Regions from separate parts of the Pseudomonas sp. PME37.24/006 genome, predicted to be linked through region 2. Evidence: predicted binding sites of a transcription regulator. Region 2 holds the regulator's gene; each other region holds the start of a gene.
The links. Region 2 encodes sigma-54, which starts transcription at its own class of promoters, with help from an activator protein. Its sites were predicted from a motif close to ANTGGCATNNANNTTGCTNT; they were not measured.

Region 1 (7,379 bases), 100 kb from region 2:
GATCCGATCGCAGAGCGTCACCAACGATTAAAACCACATTACGATTCTTGAATACCTGAGAAGGATGGTAAGACAGAACCGCGTCATTCTCAGCAGCATCAATCCTCGGCGAAACGGCGACAGCATGGCTTTGCAGAGCCGATGCTCTGCCTGGGAAAAAACTGACCCCGATAGGTTCCTGCGGATGGCTATAAACTTGACCCGGAAGATACATAGTCAAGGCAAAAGCCGATGTGATACCAAGCAAAGATATAAAAAGCAAGCCCAGCAAACTTAAGCGAGCAGATACCTGCCGAGAGATATCAAGTACCCTAATAAAAAAATACGCGCACCCGAAGAATAAGAGAAGCAAAAAGCATACGGCAAATACCGTCAAGCTGGATATACCAAGAACATCAAAAAGGTATCCCCCTTGCAGCAAGTAAACTTTAAACATCGACCACGTAGCGACTCGCCCCCAAGACATCAAACCAATCAATACACACACATACCAAATCACCAGCAGTAGCGGCGGCAATAAAAGGAGCACCGCAGCGGCTACCCTCTGCAACAGCCCTGCCCTTACAAATCGCCAACTTAAAAGTCTTACCCCGCCCACTCCGAGCCAGATGGCAACAATTATTTTCAGGTGAGGAACCAGAATACTAGTAGGCGCATCAAGAAAACCGATATATACACAAAGAAAAATCAACGGAGGAAGCGCCCACAGAACAGCTTCAGTGAGCAACATCATCCAACGAAACGTCACAACCCGGAAATTTTCTTCCAACAAAATTGCTCCGCAATCTAAAACCTGAGAGAACCTGACAACAAGGTAATTTCTGCCTAGACAGAAATATGCCTGCAGAGAAATATTACAAAAACGCCCCGCAAATGCGGGGCGCTTTACAGACCTCTAGCGTCATGATTATCTCATGAAACACTAGAAGCTTGAGACTGCAACAAATTAAGTAGTAGCAGGACGGCAAGCAGAAGGCAGGAACTTATCATCCAAACCATCACATTCCCAGCGGCTAATTTGAGTCGGCGTGGCAGTACTGTTAGGAATTGGGGTAAGTGTCATAGTCTCGCCACTATGAACACCGGAAGAAAACTCGACAGAAACAACACCCACGTTACTTACAGTTACATTACCCGCGTCAAAATACTTACCTGCTAGGGCACTTGCAGTGTCATCCAAAGTAGCATTGGTTCCCAAAGCGCCCTCTTCGGCCAAATTCACGCCAATATCAGCGCGAATACCTGCTGTAGCTGTAAGGGCCTCGGAAGCCTGAGCACGGCCGGTATAGTCTTGATAAGCCGGCAGAGCGATAGCGGCCAGGATACCGATGATCGCAACAACGATCATCAATTCAATCAGGGTAAAACCCTTTTGCATTTGAGCTTTCATATAACTCTCCAGTCATTAAGTGTTAGGCAGACAAGCCTGCTGGTGACTAAGCAGAAGGCGTGCCAACACACCCAAGCCTCAAGAACACTATGAAATACGAGAATCGCCTCACAAAACGGAACCTGGTGGATGAGTAATGCCAAGCATCCGCACCGCGATTCTCCGCACCTTGTGACAATTTTCGTCACCCAGGTACTGGCCGTTTGGCAGCAACTGCCATCTGCGCTATAACGCACCCATTCGATATGCGTGAGGTGTCCATGAGCGACAATATTCCCCTTTCCGGCTTGGCCAAGCAGGTGGTACTGGCTGAGTTACTGGACGAGAAGGCCGCTCAGCAGGCGCAAACCCAGGCCAAGCGAAATAAATTGTCGCTGGTCACCTACCTAGCACAAAATAAACTGGTTAAGAGTCGCGCTCTGGCGGAGCTAGCAGCGGATCAGTTTGGCGTGGCTTATTTCGACCTCAATGCGCTGGATAAGGAAAGCCAGCCTAGGGACTTGGTCAGTGAAAAACTGGTGCGCCAGCATCGCACTCTGCCACTGTGGCGCCGCGGCAATAAGCTGTTCGTGGGCATCTCCGATCCGTCCAACCATCAGGCGGTTACGGACATCCAGTTCAGCACCGGTCTTTCCACCGAAGCCTTGCTGGTCGAAGACGACAAGCTCGGTGATGCCATCGACAAATTCTTCGATACCGGCAATACCGGCTTGGAAGATATGGGCGACGTGGATCTGGATGGCCTGGAGACCGAAGCCGGCGATGATGACAAGAAGATCAACGACGGCGGCGGCCAGGATGCCGACGACGCGCCGGTGGTGCGCTTCGTTAATAAGATGCTGCTCGATGCCATCAAAGGCGGCTCCTCCGACCTGCACTTCGAACCCTACGAAAAAACCTACCGTGTACGCTTTCGTACAGACGGTATTCTACATGAGACGGCACGCCCGCCGATTCAATTGGCACCGCGCATCAGTGCACGCCTGAAGGTCATGGCTGGGCTGGATATTTCCGAGCGACGCAAGCCGCAGGATGGCCGTATCAAGATGCGCATATCCAAGAGCAAATCCATCGATTTCCGCGTCAATACCTTGCCCACCCTGTGGGGCGAAAAGATCGTGATGCGGATTCTCGACTCCGCCAGCGCGCAGATGGGTATCGATGCCCTGGGATACGAGGAAAGCCAGAAAGACCTGTATATGGCAGCACTCAAGCAGCCGCAGGGAATGATTCTAGTAACCGGCCCTACGGGTTCGGGGAAAACCGTGTCGCTGTATACCGGTCTGAACATCCTCAACACCCCGGACGTGAATATCTCCACAGCGGAAGACCCGGTGGAGATCAACCTGGAGGGCATCAACCAGGTTAACGTCAACCCCAAGCAGGGCATGGACTTTACACAAGCACTTCGTGCATTCCTACGCCAGGATCCTGACATCATCATGGTCGGCGAAATTCGCGATCTGGACACGGCCTCCATTGCTATCAAGGCGGCGCAGACTGGCCATATGGTGATGTCCACCCTGCACACCAACAGTGCGGCTGAAACCCTGACCCGCCTGCGCAATATGGGCGTGCCCTCCTTCAACATCGCGACCTCGGTGAACCTGATCATCGCCCAGCGCCTGGCGCGCAAGCTTTGCAACAGCTGTAAGAAGGAAGTACCCATCCCCAACGAGGCTCTGCTGGAGGAAGGATTTCCTGCAGACAAACTTGGCACCTTCAAGCTCTATGGCCCGGTCGGTTGTGAAAATTGCAAGAACGGTTACAAAGGCCGTGTCGGTATTTATGAAGTAGTTAAAAACACGCCGAGCCTGCAGCGGATTATTATGGAGGAAGGCAATTCCATCGATATTGCCACGCAAATGCGAAAAGACGGCTTCAACGACCTGCGTACCTCGGCCCTGCTGAAGGCCATGCAAGGCGTTACCAGCCTTGAAGAAGTCAACCGCGTGACCAAGGATTAACCATGGCAGCAGCAAAGGCAGCGAAGACCAGCACATTTGTCTGGGAAGGCAAGGATCGTAAGGGATCCGTGGTCAAAGGCGAGCTCAACGGGCAGAACCCAGCCCTGGTCAAGGCGCAACTGCGCAAGCAGGGTATCAACCCGACCAAAGTGCGCAAAAAGAGCATGTCGCTGTTCGGAGCGGGCAAAAAAATCAAGCCAATGGACATTGCCCTTTTCGCACGGCAAATGGCAACGATGATGAAGGCCGGCGTTCCGCTGCTGCAGTCCTTCGACATCATCGCCGATGGTCTCGAAAACCCGAATATGCGCAAGCTGGTCGATGAAATTAAGCAGCATGTGGCAGCCGGTAACAGTTTCGCGGCAGCGCTGCGCACCAAGCCTCAATATTTCGATGATCTGTTCTGCAATCTGGTTGAAGCGGGCGAACAAGCAGGTGCTCTGGAAACGCTGCTGGACAGGGTGGCCACCTACAAGGAAAAAACCGAGGCACTGAAGGCCAAGATCAAGAAGGCGATGAACTATCCCATTGCGGTAGTGGCAGTTGCCGTAATCGTGACCTGTATTTTGCTGATCAAAGTGGTGCCGCAATTCCAGGATGTTTTCTCAAGTTTCGGCGCAGAGTTACCCGGCTTTACTTTGTTCGTGATTGATATATCTGAAGGCCTTCAGGAATGGTGGTTTATCTTCATAATCGCGCTCGTGGCGGTTGGTTACGCGTTTATTCAGGCTAAGCAGCGCTCGGAGAAATTCCGAGACGGCCTGGATCGCGTCGTGCTCAAAGCGCCGATTGTTGGCAATATCGTCTACAAATCATCCGTCGCGCGCTATGCCCGCACACTTTCCACTACTTTCGCGGCAGGCGTACCGCTGGTCGAAGCATTGGACTCGGTGGCAGGCGCTACAGGCAACGTTGTGTTCCGTAATGCCGTTAACAAGGTCAAACAGGACGTAACCAGTGGTATGCAGCTGAATTTCTCCATGCGCTCGACCAATGTGTTTCCCGCCATGGCTGTGCAGATGACCGCCATTGGTGAAGAGTCCGGTGCACTGGATACCATGCTCGACAAGGTGGCCAGCTACTACGAGGCGGAAGTAGATAACGCCGTAGATGGCCTGACCGCACTGATGGAGCCATTGATCATGTCCGTGCTTGGCGTATTGGTCGGTGGCTTGGTCATCGCCATGTACCTACCAATCTTCCAACTGGGCGCTGTCGTCTAACCATGACCGTGATCGAGTTTTTGGCCGGCAATACGCCGGCCTTTGTTTTCTGCGTGCTATTGCTGGGCTTGCTGGTCGGCAGTTTCCTCAACGTCGTGATCCATCGCTTGCCCAAGATGATGTTTCGAGACTGGCGTAATCAGGCGCGCGAGGTGCTGGAACTATCGGCGGAACCGGAGGGTGAGACTTACAACCTGGTACTCCCCCACTCCAGCTGCCCACAGTGCAACCATGAAATTCGCCCCTGGGAGAATATCCCGGTTATCAGCTACCTCTTTCTGCGTGGCAAGTGCTCGGGCTGCAAGGCGAAAATCAGCCTGCGCTACCCACTGGTCGAGCTAAGCTGCGGACTGCTATCGGCGTATATCGCTTGGCATTTTGGTTTTAGCTGGCAGGCAGGCAGCATGCTGGTACTGGCCTGGGGGTTGCTGGCCATGAGCCTGATCGATGCGGATCATCAGCTGTTACCCGATTCCTTGGTACTGCCACTGTTGTGGCTGGGCTTGATCGTCAACCACTTTGGTCTGTTCACCAGCCTTGAAGATGCCCTGTGGGGCGCAGTGGCTGGCTACCTGAGCTTGTGGTCGGTGTTTTGGCTGTTCAAGTTGGTGACCGGCAAGGAAGGCATGGGCTACGGCGACTTCAAGCTGCTGGCCATGCTCGGCGCATGGGGCGGCTGGCAGATTTTGCCGCTTACCATTTTGCTGTCTTCCGTAGTCGGCGCAGTGCTGGGTGTGATCCTGCTGCGCCTACGCGATGCGAATACCAGCACGCCTATTCCGTTTGGCCCTTACTTAGCCATTGCAGGGTTTATCGCGCTGCTCTGGGGCAAGCAGATTACCGACGGTTATTTGCAGTTTGCTGGCTTTAATTAGCGGCCGAAGGATTATGCAGTGCACTGCACCCTGGGTATCGCTCCGCGATACCCAGGCTACGATCTGGCAGGCTAACCGTTAGATCACTTTTCATCGACCAGCCGCCAAGGCTTTCACCACCACCCCCTCACTCCTTTATAATGCCGCCCCTATTGATTGCAGGGGCACGCGCACACCATGAAACCCTGGACGCTCGGCCTTACCGGCGGTATCGGCAGCGGCAAGAGCGCCGTTGCCGAGCATTTCGTCGAACTGGGCGTGGATCTGATCGATGCAGACCAGGCGGCACGCTGGGTCGTGGAGCCTGGCCGACCGGCGTTAGCGGCCATTGCCGAACATTTTGGCGAGCAGGTTGTGCAAGCGGACGGCCAGCTGAATCGCTCGGCACTGCGCGAGCGAATTTTTGCAGACCCCGCACAGCGCCGTTGGCTGGAAAATCTACTGCACCCGCTGATCGCCCAAGAGGTCGCCCAATTCCTGAACGCCGCCACATCACCCTATGCAATTCTGGTATCACCGCTGCTGATCGAGTCCGGCCAATACAAGCTGACGCAGCGCGTGCTGGTGGTGGATGTGCCCACGCAACTGCAGATCGAACGCACCATGCGCCGAGATCAGTTGTCGGCTGAACAGGTGCAAACGATTCTGGCCGCTCAGGCAACGCGCGAGGAACGCCTGCGCCATGCCGATGACGTGCTGACCAACGACCGTGACATGGCGTGGATAAGAAGCGAAGTCGAACGCCTGCATGCCTTTTATCTGACCTTGAATGGAGGCCAACCATGAGCACCCCTACCCTCGTCGCCTGTCCGACCTGCGCCGCCCCAGTGGAATGGGGCCCGCAAAGCCCGAGTCGCCCCTTTTGTTCCGAGCGCTGCAAACTGATCGACCTTGGCGCCTGGGCTTCGGAAGAACATGCGATTCCCGGAAATGAGCTGGAAGACGATCTGTTTTCCGATGATCTGCCGCCGCGTCAGCATTGATTTAATGACCGCACTTTAGGCAAACGACGGATTACGCTTCGCTAGGCTACGCGCTCCGATCCCGATCCATCCTGGGGGCTTCAACCCGTAGGGCGTATTAGCCGAAGGCATAATCCGCCGAGCGGAATCGGCGACAACACAGATCACCTGGCGGAACAACCATGAGCCCCCTGCAAACCCTCCTCGCCGCCGTGCCGCAACGCGGACAAGTACGCTGGATCGGCGTCCGCCCGGCGTCACGCGGCGAGATGCTCGCACTCGAGGCTGTGGAAGCACGCCGCGAAGCAGGGCTGACTGGCGATCACGCTCGGCCGGGGCCGCGCAACGCAAGACAGGTCACGCTGATTCAGTGGGAGCACTTGGCCGTGGTCAGCGCGCTACTGGGTCGCGATCCACAGCACGCGATAAAGCCCGAAGATCTCAGGCGCAATATCGCCATCAGCGGTATCAACCTGTTCAGCCTCAAAGGCCGGCGCTTTCGTATTGGCCAGGCGATTCTGGAAACCACCGGCTGGTGCCAACCCTGCGCACGCCTGGAGGAACGCCTGGGCCTTGGGACTTTCCAGGCCGTACGCGGCCATGGCGGCATCACCGCACGCGTACTACAGGGTGGAGTTATTCGCCTGAGCGACTCGCTCGAAGTCGAGCCCCTGGAACAGTTCGAATAGCGGCAGCCAGCCTATATCGCGATCCGCGCTCAGTGGCGCCCTGCTAGACTGAGCGCATTTTGCGAGGTTCATGCTCGGCCGATTGAACCTTGGCGATCAACGTCGAGTCGATGACTACCTGAGTGTTTCTCAGCATCGTATCGTGCGTCAGATTGATCCGATCTGCCGAGCCGCACCCCTGAGTTGCCTGGCGCTTCGAGCCTTGCTCGCCCGGACTCAACACCTTTTTTTTAGCCTTGTGAGAAGTATCGATGACCCATCGAATCGTAATCG
Region 2 (7,379 bases):
GTTCCTCGATCATGCCGGGCAAGGTCAATCCGGTGATCCCGGAAGCCACTGCCATGGTTGCGGCCCAGGTCATCGGTAACGACACCACCATTGCGGTGGCGGGGCAGTCCGGCAATTTTGAGCTGAACGTGATGCTGCCGGTGATCGCTCACAATCTGCTCGGCAGCATCGAGTTGCTGGCCAACGCCAGCCGCCTGCTGGCGGATCGCGCCATCGCCAGCTTCAAGGTCAACGAGCCGAAGCTCAAGGAAGCACTGGGCCGCAACCCGATTCTGGTGACAGCGCTGAACCCGCTGATCGGTTACCAGAAGGCTGCGGAAATCGCCAAGAAGGCGTATCGCGAAGGTCGGCCGATCATCGACGTGGCCGAGGAAATGACCGATCTGGGACGTACCGAGCTGGAGCAGTTGCTCAACCCGGAACGCCTTACCGAAGGTGGTCTGTAACCGTTGAAACCGCCGCGCAGGTCATGTGGCCTGCGCATTTTCGCCTCAGGGCGAGGAGGCAATCCCATGGAGCAGTGGAAGCGACTCATCCAGGCCGGTAACCGCTACTTCGCCGAAGGTTCCTGGGTCGAGGCGCGGGAGCAGTATCTGCAGGCGCTGGCGCTTGCCCAGGTACTGTTCGAGCGCTGGCGGGATGCCGATGCTGCGGTGGCGGCTTTCGTCGTTTCTCAGCATAACCTGGCCGATCTGCAACTGATGATCGGTCATCCGGAAGAGTCCGCCGAGCACCTCTGTGCCTGCCATGAACACCTGTTGCGCTGCATGGGCAGTGAGCATCTGTCGCCGTCCTTGCGCCAGGCTGCACTCAATCACAGCGGCCGAACCTACACCAGTCTGTTGAACTTTGTCGCCGAGCACGGGGCCTACCCCCGTACGGATCGATTGTTGGGCGCTCATGCGCCTGGCGATGCTTCACCGGCAGAACGCCCAGCGTCTGTCGTTCGTCAGTACCATTAGAAGGAGTGAAACCATGCCGTATAGCCTGCCTGCTCTGCCTTACGCCTACGATGCCCTGGAACCGCACATCGATGCGCAAACCATGGAAATCCATCACAGCAAGCACCATCAGACCTACGTCAACAACCTCAATGCCGCTTTGGAAGGCAACTCGCTTGGCGAGCTGCCGGTCGAAGAGCTGCTCACTCGTCTCAAGGAAGTGCCGGAAGACAAGCGCGGTGCGGTGATCAACAACGGTGGTGGGCATGCCAACCATTCGCTGTTCTGGAGCGTGATGAGCACCAGTGGCGGTGGTGAGCCCCAAGGTGAGTTGAAAGCCGCCATCGACAGCCAGCTGGGTGGCCTGGAGGCTTTCAAGGAAGCCTTCACCAAAGCCGCACTGACCCGCTTCGGCAGCGGCTGGGCCTGGCTCAGCGTAACGCCACAGAAGAAGCTGGTGGTTGAAAGCACCGGTAACCAGGACAGCCCGCTGATGAACGGTAATACGCCGATTCTGGGTCTGGACGTGTGGGAGCATGCCTACTACCTGCGCTACCAGAACCGTCGCCCCGAATACATCGGTGCGTTCTACAACGTCGTCGATTGGGCCGAAGTGGCGCGTCGCTATCAGGCAGCTCTGGCTTGATTGCATGCCTATGAGCCGGCATCGAGTGTACGCATGAGCCCACTGCACGAGTTGATCGCGGCCAATGGCCGTTCCTTTCGCTATGCATTGGGCCTGATGCTGCTCGTTGGCGGCGGGATCATTCTTGCCCTCAAGGTCTGGAGTGGTTTGCAGAGCCGGCTTTCGCCGGCTCTCTGGTATGCCTGGCAAGGCGGCATGCTGTGTGCTCTTGGCACAGCACTGGGTGCCTTGCCAGTTATTTTCATGCGCAGCATTTCGGCACGTTCTTACACGGCCATGCTGGGTTTCGGTGGGGGCATGATGCTCGCTGCCAGTCTTTTTTCACTCCTTCCGCCGGCTTTTCAGCTGACTCACGAGCTGGGCCTGAGCGCTAGTCAGGGCTCGCTGCTGGTCGCCGCAGGAGTGGTGCTCGGTGCTGGTGCCTTATGGGTGCTGGGCCACTGGTTGTCTCGTACATCGCGAGCGAACATGCAGGCAGATCAGGGCGTCGGCTTGAGCGTCTGGCTGTTCGTTATCGCCATCGTTCTGCACAACGTGCCGGAAGGAATGGCGGTCGGTGTGGCGGCCGCGGCCAATCTGTCTAATGCCGACGGATTGGCGCTGGGGATTGCGTTGCAGGACGTACCCGAGGGGCTGATCATTGCCCTGGTGCTGGCCGGGGCAGGAATGTCGCGATGGAAGGCGGTTTTTTGCGGCGCCGCCTCCGGGTTGGTCGAGCCGCTGTTCGCGCTGCTTTCGGCCTGGTTGGTCGGCGTGTCGTTGCAGTTGCTGCCCTGGGGGCTGGCGATCGCGGCGGGGGCAATGCTCTTCGTGGTGATACGCGAGATCATTCCCAAGCTGTATCGACGCAGTGACATGCCACCGGCTGTACTGGGTTTTGCATCGGGGTTCGTGTTGATGTTGGCTGTGGGCAATGCCCTGAACGTCTGAGGGCGATCACTCGCCTTCGTCGAAGTAGTTATTGATCAGGTCAATCAGCGCCTGCAGGGCTTCCTCTTCCCGCTCGCCCTCGGTCGCCAGGTGCACGATGGTGCCCTTGCCGGCGGCGAGCATCATCACCGCCATGATGCTCTTGCCATCTACGAGGCTCTCGACGCTACGCCCGATTCTCACCTGGCAGGGAAAACGCCCCGCGACCCCGACGAACTTGGCGGCCGCGCGCGCGTGCAGGCCGAGTTTGTTGATGATGGTGATTTCACAGGCGGGCATCGCGGCAATTCCTTAACTGAGGTCGCGGTGGCGGATCTGAACATTCTTCAGCAGCGGTTTGAGGGCGTGCCCCAGGCGGTTGGCGAGGTACACCGAGCGATGGTGGCCGCCCGTGCAGCCGATCGCAACGGTAACGTAAGAGCGGTTGCTGGCAGCGAAGCGCGGCAGCCACTTGTGCAGATAGGTGAAGATGTCCTGGTACATGTCCTGGACGTCCTCCTGGGCTGCCAGGTATTCCTCGACCGGCTGCTCGAGGCCGGTGAAGTCACGCAGTTCGGGTTTCCAGTAGGGATTGGGCAGGCAGCGCACGTCAAACACTAGATCTGCATCCACCGGCATCCCCCGTTTGAAACCGAAGGATTCGATCAGGTAGGCGGTACCCGGTTCCGGCTGGTTGAGCAGGCGCAGCTTGAGGGTGTCGCGCAGTTGGTAGAGATTCAGGTGAGTGGTGTCGATCTTCAGATCGGCACGGTCGATGATCGGGCTCAGTAGTTTGGTCTCGTCGACCATGGCTTCGGCCAGCGAGCGCTGGTCGTTGGTCAGCGGGTGACGTCTGCGCGTCTCCGAAAAGCGCTTGAGCAGGGTTTCTTCGCTGGCGTCCAGATACAGGACATCGCAACGGATGTTGCGGCCGCGCACTTCATCAAGCAGTTCGGAAAAGCGCTTGAGCTGGCTAGGCAGGTTGCGTGCGTCTATCGATACCGCCACTTGTGGGTGCAACAGCTCGGTATGCAACAACGCCCGTTCGGCCAGCTCCGGAAGCAGGCCGGCAGGCAGGTTGTCGATGCAATAGAAACCGTTGTCCTCGAGCACGTCGAGAGCGGTGCTCTTGCCCGAGCCGGAACGGCCGCTGACGATGATCAGGCGCATGGGCTAATCCTGTAGGGCTATTGGCCGTTCTGCACGTTCACTACGGTCTGGTACAGCGATTCACTGTCTTGAGCCTGGCGCAGCCGCTCGCGAACGTCCTCGCGGTCGAACATGCTGGCGATCTGGCGCAGCAGTTCCAGGTGCTCATCGGTCGCTGCTTCGGGAACCAGCAGCACGAACAGCAAATCGACGGGCGCACCATCGATGGCGTCGAAGTCGACCGCAGCGTTGAGTTTCAGCAGTGCACTGATCGGTGAGCTGCAGCCGGGTAGGCGGCAGTGGGGAATGGCGATGCCATTGCCAAAACCGGTCGAACCGAGTTTTTCCCGGGCGATCAGGCTTTCATAGATGGTCTGGCCGTCGAGATCGGGCAGGTCGCTCGCGATCACGGCAGCTATCTGTTCGAGTACACGCTTTTTACTGCCGCCCGGCACGTTCACGAGGGAACGGCCGGGGGTCAGGATATTTTCAAGTCGGATCATAGGATAAGGACGAGGTCAGCGGGCCATTGCGCCCTGCTGGCGGTCGAGCTGTTTTTCCTTGTGCTTGATGAGTTGGCGGTCAAGTTTGTCGGTCAGTAGATCAATGGCAGCGTACATGTCTTCATGCTCGGCATTTGCCACCACTTCGCCTCCGGCGATATGCAAGGTAGCTTCGACTTTCTGCTTGAGCTTCTCGACCTCCAGGATGACCTGCACATTGGTGATCTTGTCGAAGTGCCGCTCGAGACGTCCGAGCTTTTCCTCGATGTAGCTGCGTAGTGCGTCTGTCACATCCAGCTGGTGTCCACTGATGTTGACTTGCATACCGCTTCTCCTTGTTGCCGTGTGTGAGTGGCAGGCTATAGACCTGCCGCAGGAACACTGGGGCTTGCTACGGGGCAACTCTAAAAACTGCCTACGTTGTTACCGCTGCGTTAACTGCCTCGCCAACGTTTTTAGAGATGCCCCTACAAGGGCGCTTACATCAATCGCTTGCGTTCGCTCGAAGGCGCTATACCGAGCGATTCACGGTACTTGGCGACTGTGCGGCGCGCCACTTGAATGCCCTGTGCTTCCAGTAAACCAGCGATCTTGCTATCGCTCAATGGCTTTTTCGCATTTTCCGCGGCGACCAGTTTTTTGATGATCGCGCGGATCGCGGTGGACGAACATTCGCCGCCTTCGGAGGTGCTGACGTGGCTGGAGAAGAAGTATTTCAGCTCGTAAATGCCACGCGGCGTATGCATGTACTTCTGGGTGGTGACGCGGGAAATGGTCGACTCATGCATGCCTACCGCTTCCGCGATGTCATGCAGTACCAGCGGCTTCATGGCTTCGTCGCCGTAGTCGAGGAAGCCGCGCTGATGCTCGACGATCTGCGTCGCGACCTTCATCAGGGTCTCGTTGCGACTCTGCAGGCTCTTGATGAACCAGCGTGCTTCCTGCAACTGATTGCGCATGAAGGTGTTGTCGGCGCTGGAGTCGGCGCGTTTCACGAAGCCTGCGTACTGCGCGTTGACGCGTAGGCGCGGCATGGCTTCCTGGTTGAGCTCCACCAGCCAGCGATCGTTGTGCTTGCGCACGATCACGTCAGGCACCACGTACTCGGGCTCGCTCGACTCGATCTGCGAGCCAGGGCGCGGGTTGAGGCTCTGAATTAGCTCGATAACCGGGCGTAGCTCGTCTTCCTTGAGCTTCATGCGGCGCATCAACTGGCTGTAGTCGCGGCTGCCGAGCAGGTCGAGGTAGTCGCTGGTGAGGCGCTGAGCTTCGCTCAGCCAGGGTGTACTGGTCGGTAGCTGACGCAATTGCAGAAGCAGGCACTCGCGCAGGTCGCGGGCGGCGATGCCGGAAGGCTCGAACTGCTGGATGCGGTGCAGCACGGCTTCGACTTCATCGAGCTCGACATCGAGTTCGGGGTCGAAGGCGTCGGTAATTTCTTCGAGAGTTTCTTCGAGGTAGCCCTGAGCGTTGATGCAGTCGATCAGGGTAACGGCGATCAGGCGATCCTTGTCGGACATCGGCGCCAGATTGAGTTGCCAAAGCATATGGCTCTGCAGGCTCTCGCCGGCGGAGGTGCGAGTGGTGAAGTCCCACTCGTCGTCGTCATTGCTTGGCAGGCTGCTGGCGCTGGTCTGGTAGACGTCTTCCCAGGCTGTGTCTACGGGTAGTTCGCTGGGGATGCGTTCACCCCAGTCGCCTTCTTCCAGATTGTCGACGGTCTGGGTGTTTTCCTGGAAGGTCGGCTCCTGAAATTTCTCTTCCTGAGCAGTCGCAGTGGTGGCACTTTCCGCACCGTCGGCCATGGGATCCGAATTGTCGAAGTCGTCGCCTTCTTCCTGACGCTCGAGCATCGGATTCGACTCCAGCGCCTCCTGGATCTCCTGTTGCAGATCGAGAGTCGACAGTTGGAGCAGGCGAATGGCTTGTTGCAGCTGCGGTGTCATCGTCAGCTGCTGGCCCATTTTCAGGACTAGCGATGGTTTCATTGCAGACCTTATCTGGCGTCTGTGCGCAATCCACGACAGGGCGCCAAAGCGCCACTAGGAAGCAAATTATATGCCTGAACCCGAGTGGTTTGCCTAGAGCCCGTTACCATTTCATTACGACCATGTCGTGGGGTAACAGGCTCTGGATGCCCATCGGTGGGAAAACCGTTACAGGCGGAATTCGTGGCCCAGGTAGACTTCCTTTACCATCTGGTTGGCCAGGATCGCAGCGGAGTCGCCCTCGGCGATCAGTTGGCCGTCGCTGACGATATAGGCGGTCTCGCAGATATCCAGGGTTTCGCGCACATTGTGGTCGGTGATCAGCACCCCAATGCCTTTGGCTTTGAGGTGGTGAATGATTTGCTTGATGTCACCGACCGAAATCGGGTCGACGCCGGCGAAGGGCTCGTCGAGAAGGATGAATTTCGGTGATGTTGCAAGGGCGCGGGCGATTTCTACACGGCGGCGCTCACCACCCGACAGGCTCATGCCCAGGTTGTCGCGAATGTGGGTGATGTGGAATTCCTGCAGTAGGCCCTCCAGTTCCTGCAGCCGCTGCGCGCGGCTCAGATCCTTGCGCGTTTCCAGGATCGCCATGATGTTATCGGACACACTGAGCTTGCGGAAGATCGACGCTTCCTGAGGCAGGTAGCCTATACCGGCGCGGGCGCGGCCGTGCATGGGCTGGTGGCTGACGTCGAGATCGTCGATCAGTACGCGGCCCTGATCGGCCTGAACCAGACCGACGATCATGTAGAAGCAGGTGGTCTTGCCGGCGCCGTTGGGGCCGAGCAAGCCGACGATCTGCCCGCTGTCGATGCTCAGGCTTACGTCGCGAACGACCTGGCGACCTTTATAGCTTTTGGCCAGGTGCTGGGCTTTCAGAGTTGCCATCGTTATTGGCCCTGCTCAGCGGCGGGTTTTTTCTGCGGCTGGATCACCATGTCGATACGCGGGCGCGGCGTCGACACATTGGTGCCCGTGGCGCGGCCTGCATTGACGATCTGTCGCTGGGTGTCATAGACGATTTTCTCGCCTTCGAAGGTGTTGCCTTCCTGAACCACCTTGGCCTGGTCGATCAGTACGATGCGCTCATTGGCAGCAAAGTACTGGATGGTCAGGCCGTAAGCCTTGACGATCTGCTTGTCGGCCGAGGGCTTCTGCTCGTAATAGGCGGGTTTGCCCACCGAGGTGAACACATCGACCTCACCCTTTGCGTTCTGGGTGATGGTGACGGTGTCGC
Region 3 (7,379 bases), 370 kb from region 2:
GCGACAGCGGCAACCAGGCCAGCGGCGGCACGGTACGGAGGATCTGGAACAGCGGGTCGAGACCACGCATGGCCCAGGTCGACTGGCCGACCAGTACGCCCAACGCTACACCGATCACGACTGCCAGGGCATAGCCGTAGGCCACCCGCTCGAGGCTGGCGAGCAGTTGCCAGGCCATGCCGACGTCGGTGCCGCCATTGTCATAGAACGGATTGACGATCAGCTCCCAGGTGTCTTCGATGACCTGGCTGGGTGGCGGCAGCGATGCAGTGGGGCCACTGCACAGCAATTGCCAGATCAGCAGCAGTGCTGAGGTGATCACCAGCGGCGGCAGTACCGATTGCATCAGCGTGGTCGACAGTCGTTTCAGCCAGCTTGGAGCGATGACACCGGCCGGCAGGGCCAGCGATTTTACGGGCGCATTCATGGAGCGTTCCTCCGGTTAGGCCTTCAGGGACAGGCTGTCGAGATAGGCTTGCGGGTTCTGCGGGTCGAAGGTCTTGCCGTCGAAGAAGGTCTCGATGCCGCGCGACTTGGATTGCGGAATCTGCTCGGCAGGTACCGCCAGCTCGGCGGCGGCCTGGCGCCAGATGTCCTCGCGGTTGACGGTGTTGATCAGTGCCTGGCTGTCGAAGTCCTTCGGCAGGTAGCCCCAGCGTTTGTTTTCGGTCAGGAACCACAGGTCGTGGCTCTGGAAGGGGTAGGAGGCGAACTCGCTCCAGAAGCGCATCAGGTGCGGGCTGTTTTCCACCACGCGGCCGTTGCCGTAATCGATGTTGCCCTGCAAGCGTGCCAGCAGATCCTTGGCGGGAGCGCCGATCCAGCGGCGTTTGGCGCAGATCTCGGCGACCTGTTCCTTGTTCTCCGCCGCTTCGCAGAACATCTGCGCTTCCATCACCGCCTTGAGCAGCGCACGGGTGGCGTTGGGGTTGGCGTCGACGTAATCGGCGCGCAGCGACAGGGCTTTTTCCGGGTGGTTGGCCCACAGCTCGCCGGTGGTTACCGCGCTGTAGCCAATGCCCTGGTTGATCAACTGAGCGTTCCATGGCTCACCGACGCAGAAGGCGTCCATGCTGCCGACCTTCATGTTGGCGACCATCTGCGGTGGCGGGATGACCACCGTCGGCAGATCCTTGTTGGGTTCGATCCCACCAGCTGCCATCCAGTAGCGCAGCCACAGGTCGTGGGTGCCGCCTGGGAAGGTCATCGCCGCTGCAATCTTCTGGCCTTTTGCCTGCTTGGCGGCAACGGCCTGCTTGAAGGCGCTGGCGTCGGTGCCAAGCTTTAGATCCTGGTATTCCTTGCTGATGGAAATGCCCTGACCGTTGAGGTTCAGGCGCGCGAGGATGTACATCGGCAGCGGGGTATTGTTGGTGGTCACCTTACCGGCGGCCATCAGGTAGGGCATCGGTGTAAGGATATGGGCGCCATCGATGCCGCCACTGCCGGCGCCGAGCACCAGGTTGTCGCGGGTGGTGCCCCACGACGATTGCTTGAGCACCTCTACGCCGGTCATGCCGTGCTTGGCGAACAAGCCCAGTTCATCGGCCACGAACAACGGTGCGGCGTCGGTCAGGGCGATGAAGCCGAGCTTGGCCTTGGTGGTTTCCAGGCCGTCGCTCCCCGCAGCCCATACCGCACTGCTCAGGCCCGCAGGTAGCATGCTCATCAATGCGCTGCCGCCGAGCAGACCCATGGATTGTTTGAGGAAGGTACGACGTGGCTGATTGGTACTGTCGTCGATGCTCTGCAGTGTACGTGGCTTGTCGTCCATATCGTTTTCCCCAAAAGGCACGCATAAAAAAACGGCGTCACTCTCATGGCAGCGCGCGGGCTGTATGAGGGTGGACGCCGTTGTCCAGGATTTGGATTGTGGAGGGGCAGAGCCTGCCTCCCTGTTACGGACATAGCAGGTTGCATGCCAGTAGCTGGCACCGGTGGCCTGGCTGGTTGACAGCTGCCCTTGAGTACTTGGTGTATCTGCGTTAACTGCTTGAGCAGGAAAGGTTTTCAGCCTGTGCCGGACGATTTCTTCGAGGCTGCGCCTGATCAGTTCGGAGGCTGGCGCCGCACAGCAGCGGGGCGTCGATCGCTTGCCGTGCGCGGCGTAGGTGCATGGATGCCAGAGTCTTTATTGCAGGCACTTTTCCCGGGCATCGCCTTTCAGTGCTGGGCTACAGGGGCGGAGTGGGTCGTAGCCTGTGGTTGAGCGCAGCGATACCCAGGGCCGGTAAGGCTCATTCAGGCGCGGTCGCTGCGCGGATTTTCCTGGGCCTTGCGGGCGGCGAAGGCGAGCAGGCTCTGGGCGACGTCGACCAGGCGCATGCTGCGCTCCATAGCGGATTGGCGCAGGCGTGCGTAGGCATCTTCTTCACTGAGCCGGTAATCGTTCATCAGCAGCTTCTTGGCCCGCTCGATCACTTTGCGTTCGTTGAGGGTTTCGCGGGTTTCCTTGAGCTCGTCACTGACTCGCTGCAGGCGTTGGTTCTGTTCGTGCAGCAGGTCGAGCACCGAGCGCGTCAGGTGGTTGCCCACCGAATCCTGAGATGCACTGTCCAGGGTGCTGCTGTGCACGCTGAACAGCAGCGCCTGATCGCTACCAACATCCATCTGCCCCAGACGCTTGAGCAGCGTGCGATGGTTGTCCAGGTCAGCATGGGCTTCGGCGATGCTGCGGCGGCAGTGTTCCAGCAGGCGATTGGCGAGGTGGTTTTCCACTTCCTTCATGGCGTCGATGCGTCGGGTATTGAGTTCGAACCACAGCTCACACAGGCTCGGATCGACCGTGGCATTGGCAGACGTGCGCTTGGCGATGCCGCGCAGGCTGATTACCTGGGCGACGGTGTCGCCGCTGTGAATCTGTTGCCACAGGGCCCCCGCCTCTGCATCGGCGAACTCGCTGAACACATCGAAGCAGCGCTCCTGGCCGTCTTCGAGATGCTGCAGGCGCTCCTGCAACTCGGCATCGAAATGCCCGCGCGAGAAGCCCTCGACACCCGCGGCGCGCTCCTGACCGGCCAGCTCCTTGCCCTGCATGAAGTTGAACATGGCCACCAGCAGCCGGGTGATGCCTGGGTCGACTGCGGTATCGGCGGCTTCGAAGACCACGGCCATCAACCCGCCAATCAGCCGCGTGAAGGCTTGGGTGGCCAGGCGTGGCGTCGGCTGCAGCTCGCGGATGCGGCGGCGCAGGCCGGGCAGTTCGTCCAGACCATGCAAGACATAAGCGATGCGGTTGAACAGGCGGGCACGATCCGCGGCATTGGCCTGAGCGGTATCCATGGCCATGAAGCATTCGTGTACCTGACGCTCTACGGCGGCTGACTCGGCACTGTGTGCGTCAAGTTGGTGCAGATAATGGCTCGATTGGTTGCCCAGATAGATGTTGGAGTAGCCCCGTTCCTTCTGCAGCTGGTGCACCAACTGACTGACATTGGTCACCAGTTGGCAGGTGAAGGACAGGCTTTCCAGGCCCTGCAGCTCGCAGCGGCGGGCGGCGAGCATGAATCGCAGGGCGGCAGGCATGGTGGTGTCAGGCATGAGGGCAGTCTTTCAGGCAGTACGGTTGAACTAAAACAGTGCAAATAGCAGTCCAGTTGCATAGACCGGACTGTCGTAAGGGGTCAGGCGCTGCGTACCTCAAGTTCTCGCGCAGCATCCATGGCAGCGCCAACCACATCGCCGATGACCAGAATGGCCGGGCTTTTCAGCTTGAATGCCAGTGCAGCGTCGGCCATTTCCAGCAGCGTGCTGCGGCACTCGCGTTGATCCGGCAGCGAGGCGTTCTCGATCATCGCCACGGCGGTGTGCGCCGCCATACCGGCATCGAGCAGATGCTGGCGGGTATCGGCCAGAGTAGCGATGCCCATGTACACCACCAGCGTCGTGCCGCTGTCGGCCAGTGCCTGCCAGTTGGGCGAGCTGCCATCCTGGGTGTGGGCGGTAACCAGAGTGACGCCGCGAGCGATGCCGCGCAGGGTTAGGGAGATGCCGCAGCGGGTCGCCGCAGCCAGGCCGGCGGTGATGCCGTTGACGATCTCGCAATGCACGCCGCGGGCGGCCAGCCAGTCGGCTTCTTCGCCACCGCGGCCGAAGATGCACGGGTCGCCGCCCTTTAGGCGCGCAACCACCTTGCCTTGGCGGGCATAGCGCAGCATCAGGCGATGGATGAAGGCCTGGGGCGTCGAGCGGCAGCCGCCGCGCTTGCCCACGCGGATCACCCGGGCGTCGGGACAGTGCTGCAACACCTGCGGATTGACCAGGTCATCGATCAGCACCACGTCGGCCAGGCCGAGGGCACGCACCGCCTTGAGAGTGAGCAGTTCCGGGTCGCCTGGGCCGGCGCCGATCAGCCATACGCTTGGGTTCATCGCGGTATTCCTTCTGTCTAGGTTCAGCCCAGTCTTCGCTAGGCTTCGATGGTCTGTAGCGCCAGTAGGCGCTTGATTTCAGGTACGCAGGAGCCGCACTGGGTGCCGCAGCCGAGATTCTGTTTGAGCGCGATGAGGTCGCAGCCGCGCTGGATGCCCTCGCGTACTGCCGTCTCGCTGACATTCATGCAGGTGCACAGGGTCTTGCCGGTCTGCCGGCGGCTCTGGCCGGGCGGACTTTCCACCGGTGCCAGCAGCCAGCGGCGCAGGCCGCGGCCGTTGTCGTCATCGAGTGAGGTCTGGTTTTGCCAGAGGTCACGCAGCCAGCCGCGTGCGCGGGTCTCACCGCTCAGGGAAAAGCCTGTCAGGCGACCGCCGTCGATACGCGCGCGCTTGTGAATGGGCAGGGCGCCTGGGTCGCCACGAGGGTCGTCGTAACGGATCACCGGCCCTTCGGCCAGGCCCAGTTGCTCCTGAAGTTGTTCGAGTAATTCGGCATCGGGTGCGTGATGGTGGGCGACGCGCATCACCAGCGCCGAGGTCTCGCGACCGGCCAGGCCGAAGCTCGCGTAGGCGAAGGTTTCGCACAACGGGCGCAAGGCTTCCAGGCGTTGCTGAACGTCACCTTCGACCAGCGCGTGGAATGTCCAGGGCAGGTCGATGGGCTGCACGTCGATCCCGGCGTGTTTCAGCTCCGGCTGCTTCGACAGCGGATCGAACGCTGGCAAGGTCAGGGCGTTGATGCCGAGGCCTTTGAGAAAGCGATCGCCCCAGTGCATGGGCAGAAAAGCCTGGCCTTGCTGCAGGCTGGCGTCGGCCTGGACGCGCACCACCAGCGCGCCGCGGCGGCTGCGCACCTCGACCAGTTGGCCGCTCTGCAGGTGCCGCTGCGCCATGTCTTGCGGGTGCAGGTCGAGCAGCGGTTCTTCGACATGGGCGAACAGCCGTGCCGCGGTGCCGGTGCGGCTCATGCCGTGCCACTGATCGCGCAGGCGACCGGTATTGAGCGTCAGTGGATACTGGCTGTCGCGTTGCTCTTTAGCCGTTTGATAGGTCTCGGCGATAAAGCGCGCGCGGCCGTTGGCGCTTGGAAAGCGGCCGTCGCCATAGAGTCGCGGCGTGCCGTTTTGCGCACCTTCGGGAAAGGGCCATTGCTGCGGGCCGCGTGTCTCCAGTAGCGCGTAGCCGAGGCCACAAAGATCCAGATCCCGGCCACGGGTCAGCACCTTGTATTCCTCGAACAGCTGCTCGCTATTGTCGAAGGCGAAATGCCCGGAAGGCACGCCCGGCAGGCGAGCTTCCAGGCGCCTGGCGAAATCGCAGGTGATCGACCAGTCGGCCCGCGCCTCACCAGGGGCAGGCACGGCACGGCGCACGCGGCTGACGCGGCGCTCGGAGTTGGTCACCGTACCTTCCTTCTCGCCCCAACTGGCAGCAGGCAACAGCAGGTCGGCGTAGCGGCAGGTTTCGGTGGTGAAGAATGCCTCCTGCACCACCACGAACGGGCAGTCGCTCAAGGCTTTGTGGATGCTGTGTTGATCCGGCATGGACTGGGCCGGGTTGGTGCAGGCGATCCACAGCGCCTTGATCTTGCCGCTGCCCACCGCCTCGAACAGTTCGATGGCGCTGAGCCCCGGGTTTTGCGGCAGTGTTTCGACGCCCCAGTAAGCGGCGACTTCGGCACGGTGCTGCGGGTTGGCGACCTCACGGTGACCGGGCAGCAAGTTGGACAGGCTGCCGGTTTCCCGACCGCCCATGGCATTCGGCTGGCCAGTGAGGGAAAACGGCCCGCTGCCGACCTTGCCGATCTGCCCGGTGGCCAGGTGCAGGTTGATGATAGCGGCGTTCTTTGTGGTGCCGGCGGTGGACTGATTGACGCCCATGCACCACAGCGACAGAAAACGCGGTGAGCTGCCGATCCACTCCGCGCAGCGACGCAAATCCGCTTCGCTGATTGCGCAGAGCTGGGCGACGCGCGCGGGCTCGTAGTCGGCGACCAGCGCTTGCAGCGCCCCAAAGCCTTCGGTGTGCGCGGCGATGAAGGCGTGGTCGATACGCCCTTGTTCCAGCAGCAGATGCAGTACGCCGTGCAGAAGTGCCACATCGCTGCCGGGTGCGATGGCCAGGTGCAGATCGGCGAGGTCGCAGGTGTCGGTGCGCCGTGGGTCGACGACGATGACCTTCATCTGCGGGTTGCCTGCCTTGGCCGCTTCCAGGCGGCGAAACAGGATCGGGTGGGCATAGGCCATGTTGCTGCCGATGATCAGCAGCGTGTCGGCCTGCTCGATGTCTTCGTAGGAGCAGGGCGGTGCATCGGCGCCCAAGCTGCGCTTGTAGCCGACCACTGCTGAGGACATGCACAGGCGTGAGTTGCTGTCGATATTATTGGTGCCGACCAGGGCGCGGGCCAGCTTGTTGAAGGCGTAGTAGTCCTCGGTCAGCAGTTGCCCGGAGATATAGAAGGCGACGCTGTCCGGGCCGTGCTCGCGGATCGTTTCGGCGAACACATCGGCAGCGTGATCCAGAGCGTTGCTCCAGTCGGTGCGCGCACGGGCCAACCCTTTGCCGAGACGCAGTTCGGGGTACAGGGCGCGGGCCGCGATGTCTCCGGTCAGGTGCAGCGAGGCGCCCTTGCTGCACAGTTTGCCGAAGTTCGCCGGGTGTGCAGGATCGCCGCTGACGCCGAGAATGCGCTCGCCGTCGTGCTCGATCAGCACGCCGCAGCCGACGCCGCAGTAACAGCAGGTCGAGGCGGTGGTGTGCGTCGCGGCGCCGAGTTGTAGAGCGCCCATCAGGCCGCTCCCTGCAGGAGAATCGGCTCGGCGCTGCAGGCGGGTGACAGGCTGTTCACCGCATCTTCGCCAAACATCAGCATGTCGCGGATATGCGCGACCTTGCGGCCTTCGCGGATCAGTTGCAGGTACCAGGCGCCATCGGCGGTATCGCCATACAGGCAGGCGCCGACCAGCACGTCGTTCTTCAGCACCAGCTTGCGATAGCTGCCGGTGA

Region 1: ACZ3GY_RS01235 (pilin) is a predicted target of sigma-54. The motif match lies at 1,438-1,457, and genes of this name have one in related genera.
Region 3: ACZ3GY_RS03340 (CmpA/NrtA family ABC transporter substrate-binding protein) is a predicted target of sigma-54. The motif match lies at 1,907-1,926, and genes of this name have one in related genera.

The regions. Positions count from the first base shown of each region.
Region 1 is NZ_JBVHNL010000001.1:256,818-264,196, reverse strand. It holds gene ACZ3GY_RS01240 (sulfatase-like hydrolase/transferase) at 1-769, opposite strand, end outside; gene ACZ3GY_RS01235 (pilin) at 947-1,390, opposite strand; gene pilB (type IV-A pilus assembly ATPase PilB) at 1,651-3,357, shown strand; gene ACZ3GY_RS01225 (type II secretion system F family protein) at 3,360-4,580, shown strand; gene ACZ3GY_RS01220 (prepilin peptidase) at 4,583-5,455, shown strand; gene coaE (dephospho-CoA kinase) at 5,633-6,241, shown strand; gene yacG (DNA gyrase inhibitor YacG) at 6,238-6,438, shown strand; gene ACZ3GY_RS01205 (MOSC domain-containing protein) at 6,600-7,106, shown strand; gene ACZ3GY_RS01200 (NAD(P)/FAD-dependent oxidoreductase) at 7,358-7,379, shown strand, end outside.
Region 2 is NZ_JBVHNL010000001.1:357,541-364,919, forward strand. It holds gene ACZ3GY_RS01590 (class II fumarate hydratase) at 1-446, shown strand, start outside; gene ACZ3GY_RS01595 (DUF2753 family protein) at 513-962, shown strand; gene ACZ3GY_RS01600 (superoxide dismutase) at 976-1,587, shown strand; gene ACZ3GY_RS01605 (ZIP family metal transporter) at 1,621-2,517, shown strand; gene ACZ3GY_RS01610 (HPr family phosphocarrier protein) at 2,524-2,796, opposite strand; gene rapZ (RNase adapter RapZ) at 2,809-3,666, opposite strand; gene ptsN (PTS IIA-like nitrogen regulatory protein PtsN) at 3,684-4,148, opposite strand; gene hpf (ribosome hibernation-promoting factor, HPF/YfiA family) at 4,164-4,472, opposite strand; gene ACZ3GY_RS01630 (RNA polymerase factor sigma-54) at 4,628-6,136, opposite strand; gene lptB (LPS export ABC transporter ATP-binding protein) at 6,305-7,030, opposite strand; gene lptA (lipopolysaccharide transport periplasmic protein LptA) at 7,033-7,379, opposite strand, start outside.
Region 3 is NZ_JBVHNL010000001.1:723,318-730,696, forward strand. It holds gene ntrB (nitrate ABC transporter permease) at 1-427, opposite strand, end outside; gene ACZ3GY_RS03340 (CmpA/NrtA family ABC transporter substrate-binding protein) at 443-1,774, opposite strand; gene ACZ3GY_RS03345 (nitrate- and nitrite sensing domain-containing protein) at 2,242-3,540, opposite strand; gene cobA (uroporphyrinogen-III C-methyltransferase) at 3,624-4,370, opposite strand; gene ACZ3GY_RS03355 (nitrate reductase) at 4,409-7,162, opposite strand; partial or broken gene ACZ3GY_RS03360 (NAD(P)/FAD-dependent oxidoreductase) at 7,219-7,379, opposite strand, start outside.